DNA from 4 places in the Aeromonas enteropelogenes genome. Region 1 is predicted to be linked to each of the others. Evidence: riboswitches for the same ligand, from Rfam matches in the RefSeq annotation. Region 1 holds a riboswitch; each other region holds the start of a gene.
The links. A riboswitch is a leader RNA that binds a small molecule or an ion and turns the genes downstream of it on or off. The one in region 1 is predicted to bind cyclic di-GMP.
Positions count from the first base shown of each region.

Region 2: it holds a riboswitch for cyclic di-GMP, as region 1 does, so the genes downstream of both, LA321_RS04655 (sigma-54-dependent transcriptional regulator) here and LA321_RS11090 (glycosyl hydrolase family 18 protein) in region 1, are expected to answer to the same signal.
Region 3: it holds a riboswitch for cyclic di-GMP, as region 1 does, so the genes downstream of both, gbpA (N-acetylglucosamine-binding protein GbpA) here and LA321_RS11090 (glycosyl hydrolase family 18 protein) in region 1, are expected to answer to the same signal.
Region 4: it holds a riboswitch for cyclic di-GMP, as region 1 does, so the genes downstream of both, pgaA (poly-beta-1,6 N-acetyl-D-glucosamine export porin PgaA) here and LA321_RS11090 (glycosyl hydrolase family 18 protein) in region 1, are expected to answer to the same signal.

Region 1 covers NZ_CP083625.1:2,346,237-2,351,903, forward strand. The annotation lists gene LA321_RS11085 (ExeM/NucH family extracellular endonuclease) at 1-2,032, opposite strand, end outside; cyclic di-GMP riboswitch class I at 2,328-2,414, shown strand; gene LA321_RS11090 (glycosyl hydrolase family 18 protein) at 2,530-5,568, shown strand.
Region 2 covers NZ_CP083625.1:1,002,284-1,007,950, forward strand. The annotation lists gene fliFL (lateral flagellar M-ring protein FliFL) at 1-1,039, opposite strand, end outside; gene lfiE (lateral flagellar hook-basal body complex protein LfiE) at 1,117-1,443, opposite strand; gene LA321_RS04655 (sigma-54-dependent transcriptional regulator) at 1,447-2,814, opposite strand; cyclic di-GMP riboswitch class I at 2,957-3,044, opposite strand; gene lfhA (lateral flagellar biosynthesis protein LfhA) at 3,231-5,306, opposite strand; gene flhB (flagellar biosynthesis protein FlhB) at 5,310-5,667, opposite strand, start outside.
Region 3 covers NZ_CP083625.1:1,871,718-1,877,384, reverse strand. The annotation lists gene LA321_RS08865 (M3 family metallopeptidase) at 1-585, opposite strand, end outside; gene LA321_RS08860 (methyl-accepting chemotaxis protein) at 867-2,555, shown strand; cyclic di-GMP riboswitch class I at 2,821-2,905, shown strand; gene gbpA (N-acetylglucosamine-binding protein GbpA) at 2,970-4,394, shown strand; gene cbl (HTH-type transcriptional regulator Cbl) at 4,456-5,403, opposite strand; gene LA321_RS08845 (sulfate/molybdate ABC transporter ATP-binding protein) at 5,500-5,667, opposite strand, start outside.
Region 4 covers NZ_CP083625.1:1,889,604-1,895,270, forward strand. The annotation lists gene pgaA (poly-beta-1,6 N-acetyl-D-glucosamine export porin PgaA) at 1-15, shown strand, start outside; gene pgaB (poly-beta-1,6-N-acetyl-D-glucosamine N-deacetylase PgaB) at 15-1,973, shown strand; gene pgaC (poly-beta-1,6-N-acetyl-D-glucosamine synthase) at 1,970-3,220, shown strand; gene LA321_RS08905 (hypothetical protein) at 3,207-3,521, shown strand; cyclic di-GMP riboswitch class I at 3,873-3,951, shown strand; gene pgaA (poly-beta-1,6 N-acetyl-D-glucosamine export porin PgaA) at 4,110-5,667, shown strand, end outside.

The sequences.
Region 1 (5,667 bases):
CATGGTCGGAGGCGCTGAACGGATTGTCGGATTTGATCATATCGCCGGTGAAGCTGCGACCATATTCGAACAAGTTGCTCTCGAACGAGTTGATATGCCAGTCGGCGACTCCGAGTACCTTGCCGGCCAGCGCCGGATTGGCGAGGGCGTAGTCCAGGGTGCCGAGCTCGGCCTCATAGCTGTAGGAGATGGCTTTCTCCTTGTTGAATTTTACGTTCAGATCGACCAGACCGTAGCTGCGAGTCACCTCCTGTCCCAGCTGCTCATAGGGCTGTTCGCCGAGATAGGTGTGGGAGGCCGAGACAATCTTGCGTTCGCTGGTGGCCGGGTTGTAGTCGGTCAGCACCCGGATTGGATCTTCCTTGGCGTAGGAGTTGAAGTCCCCCACCAGCAGCACCTGACCGGACAGCTTGTTGACGGCATCCCCCAACACCTTGGCGGCGGTAACCCGGAACTCGGTGCATTTGCCCTGCAGATCGGCGGGTTCGCTCTTGCCATCACCATTCTCGTAGCAGCCGGAGCCCTTGGATTTGAGGTGGTTGACCACCAGGGTCAGTGGCTCCTTGTTGCCCTCGACGGTGAAAGTCTGCACCAGAGAGTCACGCTGGGAGGCGCGCTTGGCGATGCCACCCACTGTGTAGCGCTGTTCCGGCATCTGGATGAAGCTGGCATCGCCGGCGGGAGTGAGCAGGGCGGGGCGGTAGATCATGGCAACCATGATGGCGTCACCGCCGAAGAACTTGCCCTCGGTGAGAGCCGTGGCTGGCAGGCGAACATAGGCATAGTGCTTGCTCGCGTCTTTTTGTGCCTGGTTGAGACGGGTGACCAGATCATGGAGGGCAGAGGTATCGTCGAAGCCGTTGTTCTCCATTTCCATCAGACCGAGCAGGTCGGCATCCATCTGGGTGATGGCGTTGACAATCTTGGTGCTCTGTTTCTGGAAATCCTCCAGACTCTTGGCGCCCCGGTTGCAGCCCTTGGCGCTGTCCGCATCAGCCTGATCCTGGCACAGTACGTTGAGGGCACCGCCCACGCTGGAGTGGCTGGTGAAGTAGTTGAGCACGTTGAAGCTGCCGATCCGCAGATCCGAGCCTGTAACGCGATCCGGTGCATTCTGGCGATCGTTGTCACTGGTGCGCAGCAGATCTCCTACGGTGATGGTCTGCTCCCGGGGGATGATGAGGCGATACTCGCCGAAGCTGTAGCCCACCATGGCCTCCAGATTGACCGGTGCATCGCCGATCCGCAGGTAACCCTGCTCCGGCTCCCAGGCGGGCAGCCAAGGCAGCGTGCCGTTGGCGGCCTTGAAGTCCGATTCGAGGAACACCCGGTTGCCGGCATTGGCGGAGGCCTGTGCCTTCGCCTCGCTGCTGCCAGCCACATGCTGCTGGGTTGGCTTCATCAGCGGTGCCTGATGGGCGAGCACCAGGTTGTTGCGTCTGGCGGCATAGTCATAGCTGAAGTTGCGGCTCACCTTGAGCAGGCTGTCGGCATCGAGGCGCACCCGCATCCCTTCGTGGCGCTCCAGGGACCGTGCGAGGTTTTCCCCTTCCAGTACCCGCAATGGCACGGCGGCCGGAGCTTGCGTCTGGGTCAGGACCTGCAGGCGCGGGGTTGTGCCGTCAAACACGGGCTTGAGCTGGGTGTGGCCAAAATACTCCTCGACCCTGGCCTCCAGGCAGACTTCGGCGCCCGGCTTGATGTCCGGGGACTTGCTGGCGAAGTTCTTGTCGTTCAGATAAACAAAGATGCCGTCCGACGTCTGGGGATTGCCATCGCCCTGCACATCCAGCAGGTAGAACCCCTTGTTGAGGCTCTCGCCAAGGGCGGAGACCACGGCCTTGACCGTGACGCTCTGGGGGCTCACGAAGCTGTCGTCGGGCACCAGGGGGCTCTTGTCGCCACTGCCCTGGATGGCGGGGACAGGAGTTAAGGACGCATCGGCCGGGCAGGTGAATCCAGCCGCGTAGAGAGACGGGGACGCAAGCGCCAGCCCCACGGCCAGCGATAGCAGGGTACGTGTACCTTTCATAGGTGTTCCTTTTTTATTTTTGCCAGTATTTCCATAGCCTTGGCTCCTTGACCAAGGGCGCGCATTGTCACATTTCCGGCATGTCATACCAGTGAGCCAACGCACATAACCGGGATGTCGGCGCCTGAGACATCCCTTTTTTTGACTTGGCTAACACACTGAAATAAATGATAAAAATGTTATCTGTGTGCGCGATTGGAGCCAGGTGGCCGGCGTCGGTCACATAATTTTCTTTGAAAATGAAGATTGAGACTCTGGTGGTTAATTCCTATACTTGATCCGTTCCTAACGGAACCCAGGTAAAGGGCAAACCGGTAGCGATGCCGGGACGCAATGCCTCCGGTCTGTCTGGGTAGTCAAGACAGATAGCGGGGTTCCCCTGGGTGACAGTCGTGTCTGTGGCGCGTCCATCGCCAGTTGTCTGCACCTATCACGCAGGTTGCGATTGTTCTTTGTCCTGGTGACCCATGCCAAGACAAAACAAGGAAGATAACAATATGCAACAAACCCTAAGGCCCAGCCGGCTCGCCATGCTGGTGGCCCTTGCTGCCATGCCCGCCTGGGCGCTGGCGGCGTACCCTGCCTATCAGGCCGGCACGGCCTACAAGGCTGGCGATGTTGTCAGCAACGTCGGCAACCTCTACGAATGCAAGGAATTCCCCTACTCCGGCTGGTGCGGTGCGTCTCCCTATCACTACGAACCCGGCGTGGGTTCGGTCTGGGGTGATGCCTGGAAACTGTTCAGCGAGGGGGGCGGTAATCCGGATCTGGGGCTCGTCGTCAGCTCGCCCGCCGTTGGCAGTGCATTTGACGAAGGGGCAGAGGTTGCGCTGGCGGTGACCCTGAGTGGCAACAGCAGCGCGCTGGCGAAGGTCGAGTATCTGATCGATGGCCAGCCGGTGGCGCAAGTGAGCGCCTCTCCCTGGTCAGCCAGCTGGGTCGCCAGCGGAGTGGGGGCCCATCAGCTCAAATCCCGGGCGCTGGACAAGGACGGCAAGGTGCTGAGTGAGGCGGACGCCAGTTTCAGCATCAATGCCGTGGTGGCGCCAGAAGCGCCCAAAGTGAACATCAGCAGCCCGGCCAATGGTGCCAAGGTGACCCTGGGCCGCAGCGTGGCGGTGAGCGGCAATGTGACCGACGCCAACAACGATGTCGCCAAAGTCGAGCTGTTTGTCGATGGCAAGAAGGTAGGAGAGGACACCAGCGCGCCCTGGCAGGTAAGCTGGATCCCGCAAGCCAAGGGGGCGGCGGCACTCAAGCTGGTGGCGACCGACAAGGCAAACCTCACTGGCGAATCTGCTCTGGTCGACGTGCAGGTGGAAGAGGCGGCCCTGCCACCCACCGGTGGCAACCTCTCCTGCGATATCCGCCAGATCTACCGCCCGGACGGCTACGAGTGCATGGGGGATGACCATGCCCGCCGGGTCATCGGCTACTTCACCTCCTGGCGCACCGGCAAGAACGGCCTGCCCGCCTATCTGGTCAACGATATCCCCTGGGACAAGATCACTCACATCAACTATGCCTTCGCGGCGGTGGATGAACAGAGCCATACCATCAAGGTGGATGACTCCGCCACCAAGATGACCTGGGACGGAGTGCCGGGCGCCGAGATGGATCCCGAATTCGCCTACCAGGGCCACTTCAACCTGCTCTCCAAATACAAGAAGCAGTACCCGGACGTGAAGACCCTGATCTCGGTCGGTGGCTGGGCCGATACCCGCGGCTTCTACACCGCCACCACCAAGGGCGACTGCTCGGTCAACACCGCCGGCATCAACGCCTTTGCCGACTCGGCGGTGAGCTTCATCCGCCAGTACGGTTTCGATGGTGTGGATGTGGACTACGAGTACCCCACCTCCATGAAGGATGCGGGCAACCCGAACGACTTCCCGCTCTCCAACCAGTGCCGCGCCAAGTTGTTTGCCAACTACGAGGTGCTGATGAAGACCCTGCGGGAGCGGCTCGACAGCGCCGGCACCGAGGATGGTCGCAAGTACATGCTGACCATTGCCTCGCCGGCATCGGCCTATCTGCTGCGCGGTATGGAGAACTTCCAGGTCACCCAGTATCTGGATTACGTCAACCTGATGACTTATGACTTCCACGGTGCCTGGAACCACTTCGTCGGTCACAACGCGGCCCTGTTCGACAACAATGCTGACCCCGAGCTCTCTCACTGGGGCGTCTATACCCAGACCCAGTTCGGCGGTATCGGTTATCTGAACGCGGCCTGGTCTGCCCACTACTTCCGCGGCGCCCTGGCCGCCGGCAAGATCAACGTGGGTGTGCCCTATTACACCCGCGGTTGGCAGGGGGTGAGCGGTGGTACTCACGGCCTGGGTGGCAAGGCGGCCTTGCCGAGCCAGAACGAGTGCCAGCCGGGCACGGGTGGCAGCACGATTCCGTGCGGCAATGGGGCGGTCGGCATCGACAACATCTGGCACGACCTTGACAAGAACGGCAAGGAGATCGGCGGTGGCGCCGTGCCCATGTGGCATGCCAAGAACCTGGAGCACGCAGCCAGCCTCGGCATCACTACGCTGCCCAGTTATGGCACGGCCTGGGGTCTGGATCCCAACAATCCGGCGCACGTGATGCAGGGGCAATATGTCCGTTACTACGATGACAAGGCCCATGCGCCCTGGCTGTGGAACGAACAGAAGAAGGTATTCCTCTCCACCGAAGATGAAGAGTCCATGGGCCACAAGCTCGACTACATCATCAAGCGCGGCCTGGGCGGCGTCATGTTCTGGGAGATGGCGGGTGACTACGCCTTCGATCCGGCCAAGAACGAGTACGGCATGGGCAGTACCCTGACCACCCTTGCCTACGAGAAGTTTGCCAAGGCCGCGCCTTACAACACCCAACAGAACGATCTGCCGGCGCCGAGCGCCCAGCTCGACATCCAGGTCAGTCTGTATGGCTTCAAGGAAGGGGACTCCAACTACCCGATCAACCCGAAACTCAAGCTGGTCAACAAGTCGACCCAGACCATTCCGGGCGGCGCCAGAATCGAGTTCCTGGTCCCCACCTCCACCTCTGACACCATCACGGATCAGAGTGGCATGGGGCTCAAGGTGGTCGAAAGCGGTGGCAACGACAACTCGGAAGGCATCGCAAACGAGAAGGACTTCCACAAGGTGGCCATGAACCTGCCGGGCTGGCAGACCCTGGCACCGGGAGCCGAGGTGGAAGTGGCGATGACCTACTATCTGCCGGCCGCCGGCGTACCGAGCGGGATGCGCATCATCAGCGGCAGCCAGACCATAGGTCTCAAGGCCGAGTTCCCGACCCTGCCCGAAGCGGTGCTGGGCACGGGTGGCACAGGTGGCGGTGGTTCCGATGGTTCTACCTGCAGCAGCCAGAACGTGGATCCGGCCTCCTACCCGGCCTACCCGAGCTGGCCGCGCGGCGATCACGCCAGCGGCGGCGATCGCATCACCCACAACAAAGCGGTGTGGCAGGCCAACTGGTGGACCAGCAGTGAACCCAAAGCCGGCGACGGCAGCTGGAAGTCAGTCTGTAGCTATTGATTTTAAAATCAATGTGATAAGTGAGGCTTCGGCCTCACTTTTTTTGTCTGATTGGTCGCTCTGCTGGAAAAAGCGTCTGCCTTTCCTGGCCGCTGCTCT
Region 2 (5,667 bases), 1.3 Mb from region 1:
CTATGGTGCGGCTGTTCTCGTACTGCTTGGTGACTTCCTGACGCTCGGTACGCGCATCCCCCTTGGAGGGCGCCTCCTTCTCCTTGCCATCCTCGGCCGCATTGGCGGTCGTCTCCGGCGGACGATTGGAGAGGGCCCCCGGAATGCCGAGTGCCAGGGAGTCGATGGTCTTGTCGGACTTGCTGGACTCACGGGTCAGCACGCCGGACGGATCGAGCTGCTGCTGGGTCTCTTCCACCGCATTGAAATTCACATCCGCGGCGATCTGCACCCGGAAGTTGCCGTTGCCCAGCATGGGGATCAGCATGTCGTTGGCCCGCTGACGGATGTATTGCTCCAGCTTGCGGGTGTACTCCATCTGCTGCACGCTCTGCTTGCCGAACGTGGCCTTGTCGCCCACCTCGGCACTGAGCAGCTGGCCGGCCTGATCGACCACGGTCACGGCGCCGGGCTTCATGCCGGAGATGCTGCCCGCCACCAGGTTGGCGATGGCCTCGACCTGACCGGGCTCGAGGGACTGGCCCGGCTGCAGATCCAGCATCACGGAGGCGCTGGGCTTCTCTTCATCCCGACCGACGAACAGGGTCCGCTTGGGGATCGCCAGATGTACCCGAGCACTGCGGATCGCATCGAGAGAGATGATGGTTCTGGCCAGCTCCCCTTCCAGGGCATGGCGATAGCGTGCCCCTTCCATGAATTCACTGGTGCCGAGACCCGTCACCGCATTGAGCCCTTCCAGCCCGGCGGGCATGGCGGCACGCACCCCGCGCGCGGCCAGCGCCATGCGCACAGGAGCCAGCTGGTGTTCAGGCACCAGGATCTGCCCTGAGCTCTTCTCCAGCCGGAACGGTATCTGCTCCTTTTCCAGCATCTCCATGATGTTGGCGGTGTCGTACAGTTCCTGCTTGCCGTAGAGCGGGACGTAATTCTTGCTGGAGGTCCAGAGGATCACCACTATGGTGCCGGCGACGATGGCAGCCAGCAGCGCGATGGTCAAAATGGATTTGTTGTCGCGGGATAGATTGCGCCAATGCCGCAATCCCTCTTGCAACCTGTCTTTCAGCGAGCCGTCCTGTTCCCCCGGCCTGGATGTCACGAGTTCAGTCATCTGTTACCTCAGAGCGGCATGCGCATGATGTCGTCAAACCCGGTCATCAACTTGTTGCGCACCTGCATCAGGGCGGAAAAGCTGAGGCCGGCCTTTTGACTCGCCACCATGGCACCCACCAGATCATCGCTCTGGCCGGTATCGACAGCAGCCATCAAGCGGGACGAGACATTCTGCTGCTCGTTGACGCGACCGATGACATCCTGCATGGCGTTGCTGAAGGAGACTTCCGGCGTGCCGTTTGACTCGATGGAAGGCGCCTGGCTGGCGACACGCTGCATCTCCTGCATCTGCTGCAGTAGTGTTACTTGTGATGACATCATTTCAATCTTCACTCTTTATCCCTCTGCTTGAATCTGCCGTTCGATATCAATGCCTTGCTCACGCATTGCCGCCAGCTTGTATCGCAATGCCCTGGTCGTCATCCCGAGCGCATCCGCGGTACGGGTACGATGGCCACGAAAGCGACGCAAGGTTTCCAGTACGAATTGAAATTCCGCATTGCGGCGGGTCTCGCTCAACCCGTCGCATGACCCCACCAGGTCAACAGGCGCACTCTCGTCATCCTGCTGATCGATGGGCAACATCAAATCGATCGCCTGTATATGCAAACCCCGAGCCATGATCAACGAACGCTGGATGACATTGTCGAGCTCGCGCACATTGCCAGGCCATTGATAAGTAACCAGTTGCCGGGCGGCGGCCTCGCTCAGACGGTAGCCCTGACCGGGGGCATGCTGCTCGATGAAAAAGCGGGCCAGCGGCAGGATATCTTCCGGCCGCTCACGCAGGGCGGGCCAGCTGATGGGCAGCACATCCAGCCGATAGAAGAGGTCTTCGCGGAACTGTCCTTCCGCCACCAGGGTGCGCAGTTCCTTGTTGCTGGCGGCGATGATCCGCACGTCGAGGGAAATGGTCTGGTGGCTACCGAGGCGCTCCACCTCTTTCTCCTGCAGAACGCGCAGCAGCTTGGTTTGCAGGGGCAGGGAGAGTTCGGAGATCTCGTCCAGCAGCAGGGTCCCCCCCTGGGCCAGCTCGAACTTGCCGGGCTGGGCACTGGTGGCGCCGGTGAAGGCCCCCTTGTTGTGACCAAACAGGATGGATTCCAGCATGGCTTCGGGGATTGCCGCACAGTTGATGGCGACGAAGGGCTTGCCCGCCCGGCAGGACATGTCGTGGATATAGCGGGCGAGGCACTCCTTGCCTGTGCCCGACTCGCCGCCGATCAGGATGGTGGCACAGGTCTTGGCCGCTCGCCGTGCCAGCTGGAGTACCTGCAGGCTCTTGTTCGAGACGGCGACCAGGTTCGGGATCTTCTGGCGCAGGCGCAGGCCACACTGAATGGTTTCCAGCAGTTGTTGGGCACTGAAGGGTTTGACAATGTAGTCGATCGCGCCGGCACACATGGCTTCGGCAGCCAGATTGGCCTGGTTCTCGTTGACCAGAATAATAGAATCAACACCGGCAAACGATTTCAATATTCCGGGGCCAGCTTCCGTCATGGCATCCATGTCAAATAAGATGAGACCCGTGCGATTTTTATTAACAAAATCGCCAACCTTATTTACTGAATTAACCCTGACTACCGGATATCCATGCCCTGACAATATGTCTGCAGTGTGACAAGTTGCAGCAAATTCCGGCTGCACTAACAAAATAGGCAGGTTCGAGACATGATGTTCCCGTATTTCATCAAATACGGGCATATTATTATCATTCATTAATGTCAGACACCCTTGCTGATGGATTTAGCAATAAACCAAGCATGAGTCGTCAAAACGCGCACCCACAGTCCAAAAAAGGACCGTGTTATTAAAGTAAAACCATGATAACCAAGATGATTGGCTGTCTGGCAACCCCGCTGTCATAAGCATTACTGCTGTTAGACCGGTAGCTTTGCGTCCTGACTTTTCAGTTCAGTTTGCCCTTGTCCTGTGACAACCCTTTCAGGGATGAGGCGCCTGGAAGAGGCGAATCCATTCAGTGTCGGACACTAATGATATATTAGTGTTCAACACGACGAAAATTGTCAAAAGCTGTCACATAATAACTTCTTTAAATTGCATAGCAAGTAAGCATGCGGAAAAAAAACTTCCCACAGGAATCCCTTCCTGAACATAAATTATCCAAGAGTGCCTATTACTTCGACTCTTAAATCTTCGGGAACCTCATTATATGAGAGTACTTTGAGGCCTTTGGCGAAAGAACGGGCATATCGGGCCATTAATGGCCTCAATTGCGGCATGACTACCAATACGGGGGCATGACCCAGCTGCTGCAACTGCTCCTTCACCAACGGCATGTTTTGCTGCAACTGGCCAAGCAGCTGGGGATCGACCGGGAAGCTGTCCAGCTGGATCTTGCCCTGCTGCTGGGCCTGGTTCATGGCGGCCAGCAGGGTCTGCTCCAGCCGATCGTCGAGGGTGAAGGTAGCCAGCACGTCCCGCGCGCCGATCGACTGGCGGACGATCTGCCGTTTCAGGGCGCAGCGCACATCGGAGGCGAGCAGAACCGGATCCTTGGTCAGCTCGCTGGCGTCGAGCAGGGTGGTCGCTATGGTCCGGATATCGCACAGGCTGACCTGATCCTTGAGCAACTGGCGGAAAACCCGCAGCTGCTGCATCTGGGTCAGCGCCTGATTCAGCTCCTCTGCGAGACGGGGAGACTGGTTGGCCAGGAACTGGCCCAGCTTGCCCACCTCGTCATGACCAAACAGGGTATCGAGCTGCTCGCGCAGCAGCTTGCTGGCGTGGGTCGCGATCACGGTGGCCGAGTCCACCACCGAATAACCCAGGTTGAGGGCCTTGGCCTTCTGTTCCGGCGAGATCCAGACCGCACTCATGCCATAGGCAGGATCCTGGGTCAGCTCACCATCCAGAGAGCCATAGGTCTCACCGCTGCTGATGGCCATCAGCCGCTGGCAATCCACATTGCCCCCGGCCAGCGACACGCCGGAGAGCTTGATGCGGTATTGATCCGGCTGGAGCTGCAGGTTGTCCCGCACCCGGATCTCCGGCAGCAGGAAGCCATACTGTTCGGAGAGGGTCTTGCGAATGCCCCTCACCCGGGCCAACAACTCGGCCCCCTTGTCCTGCTCGGCCAGCGGCACCAGGCGATAACCCAGCTCGATGGCCACCGCATCCACGGTCGGCAGATCGCTCCAGTCCAGTACCTGCTGTTCAGGCTGGGTCAGCTGGCGACTCAGTTCCTGGACGGCGTCCAGATCCGGTTGCTGCACACGGCGCTTGCTGACACTCCAGCCTGTCCAGGCCAGCACGGCAGCAAAGCTGAGGAAGGCCAGCATCGGCATGCCCGGCACCAGACCCAGGATCAGCATGATGGCGGCGGCGGTATAGATGACGCGGGGGGACGCCAGCACCTGCTGTCCCACCTGCTCCGACATCTCACCCTCATCGCTCACCCGGGTCACTATGATGGCGGCAGCCGTCGACATCAGCAGGGACGGGATCTGCGCCACCAGACCATCACCAATGGTCAGCAGGGCGAAGCGCTGGAACGCCTCTCCCACCGGCAGCGCATGCTGGAAGATACCGATGGCCAGACCGCCCACCAGGTTGATGATGAGTACCAGCAGGCCGGCGATGGCATCGCCGCGCACAAACTTGGAAGCACCGTCCATCGCACCGTAGAAGTCCGCCTCGCGGGCGATCTCCTCGCGGCGGATCCTGGCCTGATGCTGATCCAGAATGCCGGCATTGAGATCCGCATCGATGGCCATCTGCTTGCCGGGCATGGCATCCAGGGTGAAACGGGCCGACACCTCCGAGATCCGCTCGCCCCCCTTGGTGATCACCACGAAGTTGATGATCATCAGGATAACGAACACCACCAGACCGACCACATAGTTGCCGCCGATCACCACTTCACCGAAGGCCTGGATGACCTTACCGGCGGCATCTCCCCCCTCGTGGCCATGGAGCAGCACGACACGGGTAGAGGCCACGTTGAGGGACAGCCGCATCAGGGTCGCCACCAGCAACACGGTCGGGAAGACCGAGAAGTCCAGCGGACGGCGGGCCGATACCGAGACCAGCAGCACCAGCACAGCCAACACTATGTTGAACGTGAACAGGGCGTCCAGCAGCCAGCCCGGCAGAGGCAGGATCATCATGGCCAGGATGGCCAACAGCATCAGCGGGATGGCTGTGTAGGATTGGGTCAAGATACGCCAGTTCAAAACTTACCTCTCAGGTTGACGTAATTCGGGCGGCACATGCAGGGGAGCAAGAGGTCTTGGCTTCTTGCCCTTGCCTGCCTGATAGGCCCGCAGCTGCAATACATGGTTCAATACATAGGCCACGGCGGTGAACAGGCCGGCCGGAACCTCCTGATCCACCCGGGTGGAGTAATAGATGGCCCGGGTCAGGTCCGGCAGGCTCATCACCGTCTTGTCGTGTTGTTTGGCCACTTCCCGGATCCGCGCTGCCATGCTGTCGACCCCCTTGGCAATCACGAAGGGGGCATTGGCCCTGGCGGGATCATATTTGATGGCGACCGCATAGTGGGTCGGGTTGACGATCACCACGTCGGCCTGGGGC
Region 3 (5,667 bases), 470 kb from region 1:
CTGCTCGTTCTTGTGCACCTTGTAGTCGAAGTAGTCGCGATAGCCCATGGCGCGGGCAAAGCGGTTGCGCAGCGCGACTATCTCCAGATAGCCGTTGTCGACCACCCACTGCTCAAGGGTATGAAACATGGCGAGCGCGCTCTGGCGTACCGCTTCATCGGCGCTGGCGGCCAGCGCCGTGCTGGCGGCGGGCAGACTGCCTGCCACCTGGCGGCCCTGCTCGTCCAGCAAGATCAGCTTCAACCCCTTGCGGTGGGCAAACAGCGCTGCCTCGGCAGCCACCAGCTCATCCATCAGGACGGCGGCAGCAGGATCTTCGATGACGTTGCACTCGAAGAAGGCGAGCCAGCCCTTGAGCCCCCGCTTGAGATCTTCTTCTTGTGCCAGTGCGAGCATCTCGCGCAGCTCGGGCAACCGTGCCGGATTAGCACAAAAGCCCTTGTAAGCCTGCTCGGCGGCGGTGAAGCCGGCCTGATCGTCGCTGGTGCCCATGTAGGTGGACCAGAAGAGATCCTCCTTGCGCCTGTGTACCTGCAGGTAGTCGGCATTGAGCTGGTTGAAGTAATTCCTGGCAATGGAACTCATAAATTCCCTCTTTTTAATGGGGTCACCCGCACGGGGCCCACTCCTTATTGGTGAAATGCCATCTCATTCATATGTGTTGGCAAATAATGCGCCGGGATGCGCATAAACAAGCTACCAAAAAGTGGGGAGAGCTGTCTGCTGACTATACTGTTGTTGAAATACTCAATTAGCTCTCGCTAGCGGCAAGCTTTTGAAAGTTAATTAAATGTTAACTGCAAAATAATCTGGAGCACGGGAGTGGCTGAGCACAGCCAGACCCATAAGGAAATCAGGGAGATACCATGTTCAAGCTCGGTGATATCGCCGTGAGCCGCAAATTGATGCTGCTGCTCACCCTGGCGCTGGCCGGTTTTATCGCACTGCTGCTGATCTCGGTCAGTGCCCTGCATCGCAACCTGATGAGTGAACGGGAGGCACGGCTGCAGGCGGTGCTGGATCTCGCCATGAGCCGGATCCAGGCCCTCGCCACCAGCCTGCCTGCCGACCAGGCACAGGCCGAGGCCAGGTCCATGCTCAACAGCATGCGTTTCGATGGCGACAACTACCTGTTCGTGATCGATGAGACCCGCCACATCATCGTCCACCCTGCCAAGCCGGAACTGGTCGGCCAGCAGATGGGGGAACAGCGCGCAGCACATACGGAGGACCACTGGCAGCGCATGGTGGATCTCGGCAAGGGGGGGCATCAGGGTCGGCTGGAATATCTCTGGGCATCCCCTTCCGGCGAGTCCGCCCGCAAGATGTCGCTGGTCGCCGGCTACCAGCCCTGGGGCTGGATCCTGGGCTCCGGCATCCTGCTGCAAGACATAGAAGCGACCATCTGGTCCCAGTATGAGTTGATGGGGGGCGCGACCCTGCTGGCTACCCTGCTGATGGGCCTGCTGGGATTTGCCATCAGCCGCTCCATCGTCAATCCCCTCACCCGGATCAATCACGCCATGCAGCGGGTCGCCAAGGGGGATCTGGTGGTCAGCATCCCGGTTGAGGGCAAGGATGAGCTGGGGATGGTGGCACACTGTACCAACCAGGGTCTGGATGCCATCCGCCACGCCCTGCTCGAGGCAAGCCTGGGGGCCCGCAACGTGGCGGATGCCGCCCTGCGCATCGCGGCCTCCGCCGAGCAGACCAACCAGGCGGTGACCAGCCAGCGGGATCAGCTGGCCCAGCTTGCCACCGCCATGAACGAGATGAGCGCCACCATCTCGGATGTGGCGGGTCACGCCGAAAATACCGCCCGCGATACCCAGGATGCCACCAGCGAAGCCGGCCTCGGCAATCAGGACGTACACGCCAGCGTGCACGGCATCCAGGCGCTGGCGACCGAGGTGGAGCAGGCCACCCTGCAGGTCAATCAGCTCAAGGAGGGGGTGATGCAGATAAGCGAGGTGACCGCCGTCATCAGCGCCATCTCGGAGCAGACCAATCTGCTGGCCCTCAACGCCGCCATCGAGGCTGCCCGGGCCGGTGAACAGGGGCGCGGGTTTGCCGTGGTCGCCGACGAGGTGCGCCAGCTGGCGAGCCGCACCCGCCAGTCTACCGAGGAGATCCAGGGCACTATCGCCCAGTTGCAACAGCGGGCGGTGAGTGCGGCCGACGCCATGGACACCAGCCGCAAGCTGGCGGAGAGCAGCGTCAACCAGTCCGAGAAGGCAGGCCAGGACCTCTCCCTCATCGTCAACCACATCCAGCACGTGAGCGACATGGCGACCCAGATCGCCACCGCCGCCGAACAGCAGAGCATGGTGGCCGAAGACATGAACCGCAACGTCAGCGGCATCAACGACTCGGCACTGGAGATGTCGCAATCTGCCTCCCAGCTGGCCCAGGAGAGCGAACTGCTGGCCGGTCTCTCCCGCAGCCTGGACGAACGGCTCGCCGTGTTCAAACTCGGCCACGCCAGCGAACAGAGCCCGTTGCCCATGCAGATGCCATCACCGCGCCAGAGCGAATCCCCCCGGGTTCACCACTGATCCGTCTTGCTCTGTCGCACCCCATCCCCTGACCACGAAGGTGGCAGGGGATTTTTTTATTGATAAAAAATGCCAAATTTTCGCATCTTATCGACAGAATGGGCGAGATTCAGAAAATCACGCTGCTTATTTATACATTTAAAAACATATAGTTGAGTGAAAAACCAACGCCAGAAAGGTCAAGCTGTAAAGATTTACACTTAATAATTTAATCAAAATTAGTCATGATAATTTTGTCGCCAAACGCGACACCATGACCCTTTCTGTAGTCATTTGGCAAACTGGCTGAAAAGTCAGGACGCAAAACTTCCGGTCTAAAGACGTTCGTCCAGGATAGCGGGGTTGCCACACCCAGGTGTGCCCGGGGATTCCCCTGCCAACGTGACTGCCCACATCTATCGATCAGAGGAATGTATGGCAGCAACCATCCGATTCAACCACATCGCCGCCGCCCTGACGCTGCTCGCCAGCGGCAGCGTGCTGGCCCACGGCTACATCAGCCAACCGGAATCGCGCAACGCCCTGTGCAAGAGCGGCGGCAACAGCCAGTGCGGCGCCGTGCAGTGGGAACCCCAGAGCCTGGAGGCCTCCTCCGGCTTCCCGGACGGCGGCCCGGCAGATGGGCAGATTGCTGCCGCCGGCCATCCCCAGTTCGGCGAACTCAACGCCCAGACCAGCGATCGCTGGACCCGCCGCGACGTGCAGGCCGGCCCCTTTTCCATCAGCTGGACCTTCACCGCCAATCATGTGACCCGCAACTGGCGTTACTATCTGACCAAACAGGATTGGAACCCGAACCAGCCGCTGACCCGCGACGCCTTCGAGCTCACCCCCTTCTGCGTCATCGACGGCAACATGGTGCAACCGCCCAAGCAGGTCACCCATCAGTGCATCCTGCCGGAGCGCACCGGTTACCAGATCATTCTCGGGGTGTGGGAAGTGGGTGATACCGCCAACAGCTTCTACAACCTGATCGATGCCAACTTCAAGGGCGGTACCCAGCCACCGCTGGCGTGGAACCAGGGCGGCACCATCTACCCCTCCATCGATCTGGCGGCCGGCGACAAGGCCAGAACCCGGGTATTCGATGCCAACGGCGAGCGCACCGATCTGCAGACCGAGCTGACCATCGCCAGCGCGGAGCAAGGCCAGAAGAACAATTGGGCCCACGCCCTGGCCGGCAAGATCAACTCTGAGCAGAGCCTGATCCGTGCCGGCCAGCAGGGGACAGATGGCCAGTTCAACCCCGTCTACGGCCAGAACCCCGTCTACCTCAAGGCGGGCAGCGCTCTGGAGCGGGTCGAGATCCAGCTTGAGCAGTTGCAGCCGCCGGTTGGCAACGACATCAGCGTCAGCGGTCTGGCGAGCGAATACCAGCTCGACAACGGCAAGGCGATCCTCGATTTCACCATCACCGCCCAGGGGGATCTCGCCGTCACCAGCACCCTCTACGACCACGGTGGTGTCGCCAAAGGCCAGTCCAGCGCCGACATCAAAGACAGCAGCCAGGGCTTCACCATGACTCTGGAAGGGCTGAGTGCCGGTCATCACCAGCTGGTGATCAAGGGCACCCCGAAAAATGGCGGTACCCCGCTCCAGCAGACTCTGGACCTGATGTTCAAGGATCCCGCTGCCGGCGGCGCTCATGACTTCACCTTTCCGGAGGGGCTCAAGTCCTACACCGACGGTACCAGGGTGCTGCAACCCAAGAACGGCAAGGTCTACCAGTGCAAACCCTTCCCCTACAGTGGCTGGTGCAGCCAGTGGGCTGCCAACGCGACCCAGTATGAGCCGGGCACCGGCTCCCACTGGCAGGATGCCTGGATTGAGTTGAACTAATCGTTTCACCGCGACATGAAAACGGGGAGCCAGTGGCTCCCCGTTTGGTCTGGTGAGAGGCTCAGATCTGGTAATCGATCTGGGGTTCGCCGCCCATGGCACGGGCCTGGATGTCGGCCAGCACCAGCTCGGGGTTGCAGAGCTGGATGAATTGCCAGGCGAAATTGTGCTGGAACTGCCCCTGCTTGAGGCCAATCCAGGCGGTGTGCGGTGCAAACAGATGGCTGCCGTCGAGTTGCACCAAGGAGTGATCGCGCTGGGCATCGAACGCCATGTCCGCCAATATGCCGACCCCCATCTCCAGCTCGACATAGGTTTTGATGACATCCGAATCCTGGGCGGTCAGCAGGATCTGTGGCGTTATCCCCGCCTCGGCGAACGCTTCGTCCACTCGCACCCGCCCGGTCAGCCCCGCCTGATAGGTGATGATGGGCCAATCGGCCAGCGCCGCCAGGGTCAGTTCGGACTCTTGCGAGAGGGGATGGCGCTCCGGCACCACTATGTTGTGATGCCAGCGGTAGTAGGGAAAGGCCACCACCCCTTCGCTCCTGTCGAGCTGCTCGCTGCTGATGCCGATGTCCACCTCGCCGGTCTGCACCAGCCGCACTATCTCCTCCGGACCGCCCTGGCGCAGCTCCAGCTGCACCAGCGGAAACTGTTCGCGAAACGCCTTAACCACCCGGGGCAGGGCGTAACGGGCCTGGGTATGGGTGGTCGCCACCAGCAGGCGTCCGGAATCGCGATTGGCAAAGGTACTGGCCAGTTTGCGGATGTTCTCGGCATCCCCGAGGATGCGCTCGGCGATCACCAGCAGCTCCTTGCCCGGCTCCGTCATGCCGAGCAGCCGCTTGCCGTAGCGGATAAAGAGTTCCACCCCCAGCTCCTCCTCCAGCTCGCGAATATGGCGGCTGACTCCGGACTGGGAGGTAAACAGGGCGTTGGCCACTTCGGTCAGGTTGTAATCCCGCCGGGCCGCCTCACGGATAATACGTAACTGCTGAAAGTTCACTCATCGCCTCCTGCGTCGAGTCGCGGCGGTGTCCACCGCCATGCGTTGTGGGTAATGCGGGCAGGCCGATGACTCGCACCCTGCCTGGATAGCCCCTCAAATCTGGTAATCGGGGTAGAACTGCGCCTGTCTGGCTACCAGCCGTACCTCCTGGCCCGGCGTGAAATGGCTGGCCGCCTCCTTGCCAAGTTCTACCTCGTAGTGGACGCCCCTCTCGCCACGCAGCTCCACCCGGATGCGCGGCCCCATGGGCAGCAGCCGGGT
Region 4 (5,667 bases), 460 kb from region 1:
TGGAGTTTCATGTGATGAGACGCTGGCTTGCTCCTTTTTTTCTGTTGTTGACCCTGCTGCCCGGTCTCACCCAAGCGGCCCGCAAACCGGATGATTACGTGGTGCTCTGCTATCACGACATCGTCGATCTCAAGCTGACCCCCAACCTCAAGCTCTATCCCCAGACGATCCGGCGCGACACCCTGATCCGCCACTTCAACTGGATCAAGCAGCAGGGCTACCATCCGGTCAGCTTCCAGCAGGTGCTGGACGCCAGGGCGGGCAAGGCGCCGCTGCCGGACAAGGCGATCCTGCTCAGCTTCGACGATGGCTATGAGAGCTTCTACCGTCTGGTTTACCCCCTGCTCAAGCTTTACAACTATCCGGCCGTTTTTGCGCTGGTGGGCAGCTGGCTGGAGGTGGCGGATGACCAGATGGTCTCTTATGGCAACGACAAACTGCCCCGCAGCTATTTCGTCAACTGGCCGCAGATCCGCGAGATGCAGGCCTCCGGGCTGGTGGAGATCGCCTCCCACACCTTCGCTTCCCATTACGGGCTGCTGGCCAACCCGCAAGGCAACGTGCAACCGGCGGTGACCACGGCGGGTTGGAGCCAGGCCGGTTACGAGTCCATGGCCGCTTACCGGGCGCGGGTGAAGGCCGACTTCGACGCATCGGCTCGCCAGTTGAAGCAGCAGACGGGGCAGGCGCCGCGCATCATGGTCTGGCCCTATGGCGCCTTCAACGAGACGGCGCTGGATCTGGCCCGGGAGGCGGGCATGCCCTACACCTTCACCCTGGCCGAAGGACTCAACAAGGTGAACGACACGGGCAGCACCGTGCGTCGCTATCTGCTGGATGAGGACACCAGCCTCGAGACCCTGGACGAGATCATGGGAGGCAACACCTGGGAGCGGCAGGTGGAGCGGCTGGTACACGTGGATCTCGATTATGTCTATGACCCGGATCCCCGCCAGATGAACAAGAACATCGACATGCTGCTGGACAGGATCAAGGGCTACGGCATCACTACCGTCTACCTGCAGGCCTATGCCGATGACAACGGTGATGGGGTGGCGGAGGCACTCTACTTCCCCAACCGCCATATGCCGGTCAAGGCGGATCTGTTCAACCGGGTGGCCTGGCAGCTCAAGACCCGGGCCGGGGTCAAGGTGTATGCCTGGATGCCGGTGATGGCCTACGACATGGGGCCGAACCATGCCTATGTGACCGACAGCCGCACCGGTAAACCCGCCAAAGGGCAGTATCTGCGCCTCTCACCCTGGGATCCGGCCAGCCGCCGGATCCTGCTGGATATCTACGAGGATCTCGGCTTCTACACCAAGTTCGACGGCCTGTTGTTCCACGATGACGCCTTCCTCAGCGACTACGAAGGCCCCTTCCCCCTGGAGCGTACGCCGGCGGCCTTGCAGGCGCAGGGAGAGCGCAAGACCGACCTGCTGATCGACTTCACCATGGAGTTGCGTGATGCCGCCGCCCGTTACCGCCAGGGGGGGGCGGATGGCCTCAAGACCGCCCGCAACATCTACGCGACCCTGGTGACCGAGCCCGAGTCCCAGCAGTGGTTTGCCCAGAGCATGGCCGCGTTTGCCAAGGCTTACGACTACACCGCCGTGATGGCCATGCCCTACATGGAGCAGGCGAAAAATCCGGACGAGTGGCTGGCCAGACTGGCGGAGGATTCACTGGCCCAGGTGCCGGCCGATCGCCTGGTGTTCGAGCTGCAGAGCCGCAACTGGCGCACCGAGCAACCCATACCCGACGCCGAACTGGCGCGCTGGATGCAGATAATCCGGAGCAAGGGGGTGAACAACTTCGGTTACTACCCGGATGATTTTCACAACAATCAACCGGATCCCGCCGTGCTGAGGCCCGTCTTTTCGGTACAGACACAACCACAACCTGAATTGCAGGGAGGGGCACAAGGCGGCTCAATCCGCCAGGGGGCAGCGACCACGGAGGTGACGCGGTGAGTGATCTGCTGACGGGCATCGCCATGTTCACCCTGGCCTATCCGAGCGTGATGGCGCTGGTGTGGATCTGTGGCGGCCTCTACTACTACTTTCAGTGGGAGCGGCGGGATATCGCCCTGGCCAGAAAGGGGCTCGAGTTGCCCCGCTATCCCAAGGTGACCCTGATGGTGCCCTGCTACAACGAAGGGGCCAATGTGGAGGAGACCATAGGTCACCTGCTGCGCCAGCGTTATCCCGACTTCGAGGTGCTGGCCATCAATGACGGCAGCAAGGATGACACCGGCGAACGGCTGGATCGGCTGGCCAGGCAAGATGAGCGCCTCACAGTGCTGCATCAGCCCAACCAGGGCAAGGCCATGGCCCTTAACAACGGATTGGCGCTGGCCAAAGGGGAAATACTGATCGGCATCGATGGCGATGCGGTGCTCGACCATGAAGCCGCTCGCTGGATGGTGAAGCATTTTCTCGACAGTCCCAAGGTCGGCGCCGTCACCGGCAACCCCAGGGTGCGTACCCGCTCCACCATCATCGGCAAGATCCAGACCGGGGAGTTCAGCTCCATCATAGGCCTCATCAAGCGGGCCCAGCGCATCTATGGCACCGTCTTCACCGTCTCCGGCGTGGTGGTGGCGTTTCGCAAGTCGGCGGTGGAGGCGGTCGGCGGCTGGAGCACCGACATGGTGACCGAGGATATCGACATCAGCTGGAAGCTGCAGCTCGCGGGCTGGCTCATCCACTATCAGCCCCAGGCGCTGTGCTGGGTGCTGATGCCCGAAACGGTGCGGGGTCTCTACAAGCAGCGGTTGCGCTGGGCCCAGGGCGGGGCCGAGGTCTTCCTGCGCTATGGCTTGCAGGCGCTGCGTTGGCGCAATCGCCGTTTCTGGCTGCTGTTGCTGGAGTATCTCTCCAGCGTCGCCTGGTGTTACAGCATGCTGATGCTGGCGGTGAGCTGGCTGCTCAACCCCGAGCTGGAGGGGTTGGCAAGGGGACACCTGTTCCAGTGGACAGGTGTGATGATGACCGGCATCTGCCTGCTGCAGTTCTCCGTCAGCATCTTCATCGACAGCCACTACGACAAGAGCATGGCCCGCAGCTTCATCTGGTGTGTCTGGTATCCCCTGATCTACTGGCTGCTCAATCTGGTGACTGTGATCGTCGCCGTGCCCAAGGCCATTTTGCGCCGCCGTGGTCAGTTGGCGGTCTGGGAAAGTCCCGACAGAGGAGAGTCGTTCCGTGACAAAGCATAAGCTGGCGCAGGAGATGATCATCCGCAATGGCACCCGGCGTAGCTGGCGTTACCGTATGCGGGATATGTTGATCCTGCTGGTGACCTGGAGTGGCTGGCTGTTTCTGGTGCTGCAGCCTTGGTTCAGCTACCTGGAGACGGGGGCGGAGGGAAACTTCATCGGCTCGCTCGATATGGTGGAGGTGGGGCAGCTGTTTCTGGCGCTGCTGTTCGGCATCTTCCTGCTGATCCACTCCTGGGCCAAATACAACAAGTTGTTGTACCGCCTGATGCGAAAGCGGGCGGCGCAACAGGACAAGTAAGTGAGAGGGGCCATGGGCCCCTCCGCCATTTTTGCGATTCATCAATGGCGGGCTCAAGGCCTGTTCACTGAATTATTGTTGTCGCCTTGCTACTGACCTGTGTTGCCTGGCCGCAACCACTGCCGGTTAAAAACGTCCTTGGGGTATTGGCGAGATATCGCCTTGCAATGGGACGACGCTGTTTCCTCTTCATGCCCCATTTCGCTGCTTATTATCACTCGAATTAATCACTCAAGATAAAGTGCGGCATAGCCGAGAATTAGTGGTCTTTTATTATGCCTGTAAGGGCAAAAGATAGCTTGTTGATACATTTATTATTATTGTTGATTAATAATTGTGCTTTGGCACAATGAATTTCATAGCCACTCCCGATGTGAGTCGGGTTCGGAAAGCCACAGATCTCCGTTTGCGAGATAGCTGGGCCGCACAAGGAAAGGTGTCGGCGTCATGGCCACCCTGATTACCCTCGAAGTTACTACAGAGGTGAGTCAGTCACTCTGCTCACCAGGCAGTATCGGTCACATCTGTCTATCTGCTTGAACGCTCAAGAGCGATGCTGCCCTCGTTTGTCATGGGGGAGTGTGTCGAATGAATAGTTATTTCTGGTTGTTGGCCCTGTGCCCTCTGCTGGCCTGTGCCAATGAAGTGGATCGCCAGCGGGAGGCCTGGGTACTCCAGGCCCGGGCTGGGAATCTCGAGTCTGCAGCAAAGGGACTCGATGCCCTCTACCGCCAATCCGGTGATCGCAAGGTGCTCGATGATCTGATCGCCGTGCAGCTCTGGCGCGGGGATCGCAAGGGGGCGCTGGCTGCCTGTGCCCCCTGTGATTTCAAGCCCATCGCCAACAGCACTCTGGAAGGGGTGGCCCGCGCCGCCCGGGACGAGGGGCGCTATTTTGAAGCCATCAGCTACTACAGCATCCTGCAAAGGCGCGATCCCGCCAATCCCGACGGCTGGCTCGGGCTGCTTCTGACCGCCAGCGATCAGGGCAATCACGAGTTGGCTCGTCAGGTGGCCGATCAATATGAAGCCCGTTTTGGTCGCGATCGCGCCATTCTCGACGCCCGCATCAATGCGGCCCGCCAGCAGGACGACGCCATGGGAGAGTTGCTGGCCCGTCAGCAGTGGCTCGAGCTGGAGCCCGGCAATCCCGATCAGGTGCTGGCGCTCTATCGGGTGGCGGTCAGTCTGGGCGCCGGTCCGGCTGCGGTCGATCTGATGGAGCGTCATCCCGCCCTGTTCAAGCCGGTGGACAGGCTCTGGCTCGACTATTACCAGGCAACCAACCTGCTGCGACATTCAACCCAGGGAGGGGAGCCTGCCCAGATCCGCCGATCCCTCACGCAAGCCCTGCGACTACAGGAGGGGCTGGTTGTCCGCGCCCCCCCTGATCATGTGCTCCACATCAGCGCCCGGCGGGATCGGGTGGTGACCCTGGTTGCACTCGGCGAGTTTGAACGGGCAGAGCGGGAGTCCGCCATCCTGCAAGGTGAAGGGCCGCTTCCCGACTATGTGCAGGAGGCGCGCGCCGATGCCCTGGCCGGGCTGGGGAGAACGGCTGAGGCTTCGGCTCTCTATGAACGTCTTGCCACTCCCGCGCGGGAGAAAGACAGAGAGTTGCTGGAGAAGCGTTTCTACACCTACACGGATGCAGAGCACTACGATGCCGCCCAGGCGTTGCTGGACGGCTGGCAGGAGCCTCTGACCCGCTGGGATTTCACCGGTAACCAGCGCATGGCCAACGATGACTACGAGAAGCTGCTGCAACTGCAAACCCTGCTGCAGGCCTGGCGGGGTCAGGCCGAAGAGGCGGAGGCGCGGCTGGCACGCTTGTTGGCTACGGCGCCGGCCAACCCCTGGCTCTGGTTGCAGATGGGGGATATCCGGCGCTGGCGCGGTCATCCTGATGGAGCCGAGCAGGCCTACAGAGAGGCGATACGCTGGTTGCCGCCGATGCAGCAGGTTCAGGCCGCGCCGGGACGCCTCCATGCCCGGCTCGACCGGGGGGAGTGGCAGCAGACGCCACAAGCGGTGCGAGCCCTTGGCAACCTGACCCGGGATCGCCGGGAGCTGCAACAACGGCTGGCTCTGGAGCAGGCCCCCATGCTCACGACCGAACTGACCCACGGTCGCAACGAAGGAGGCT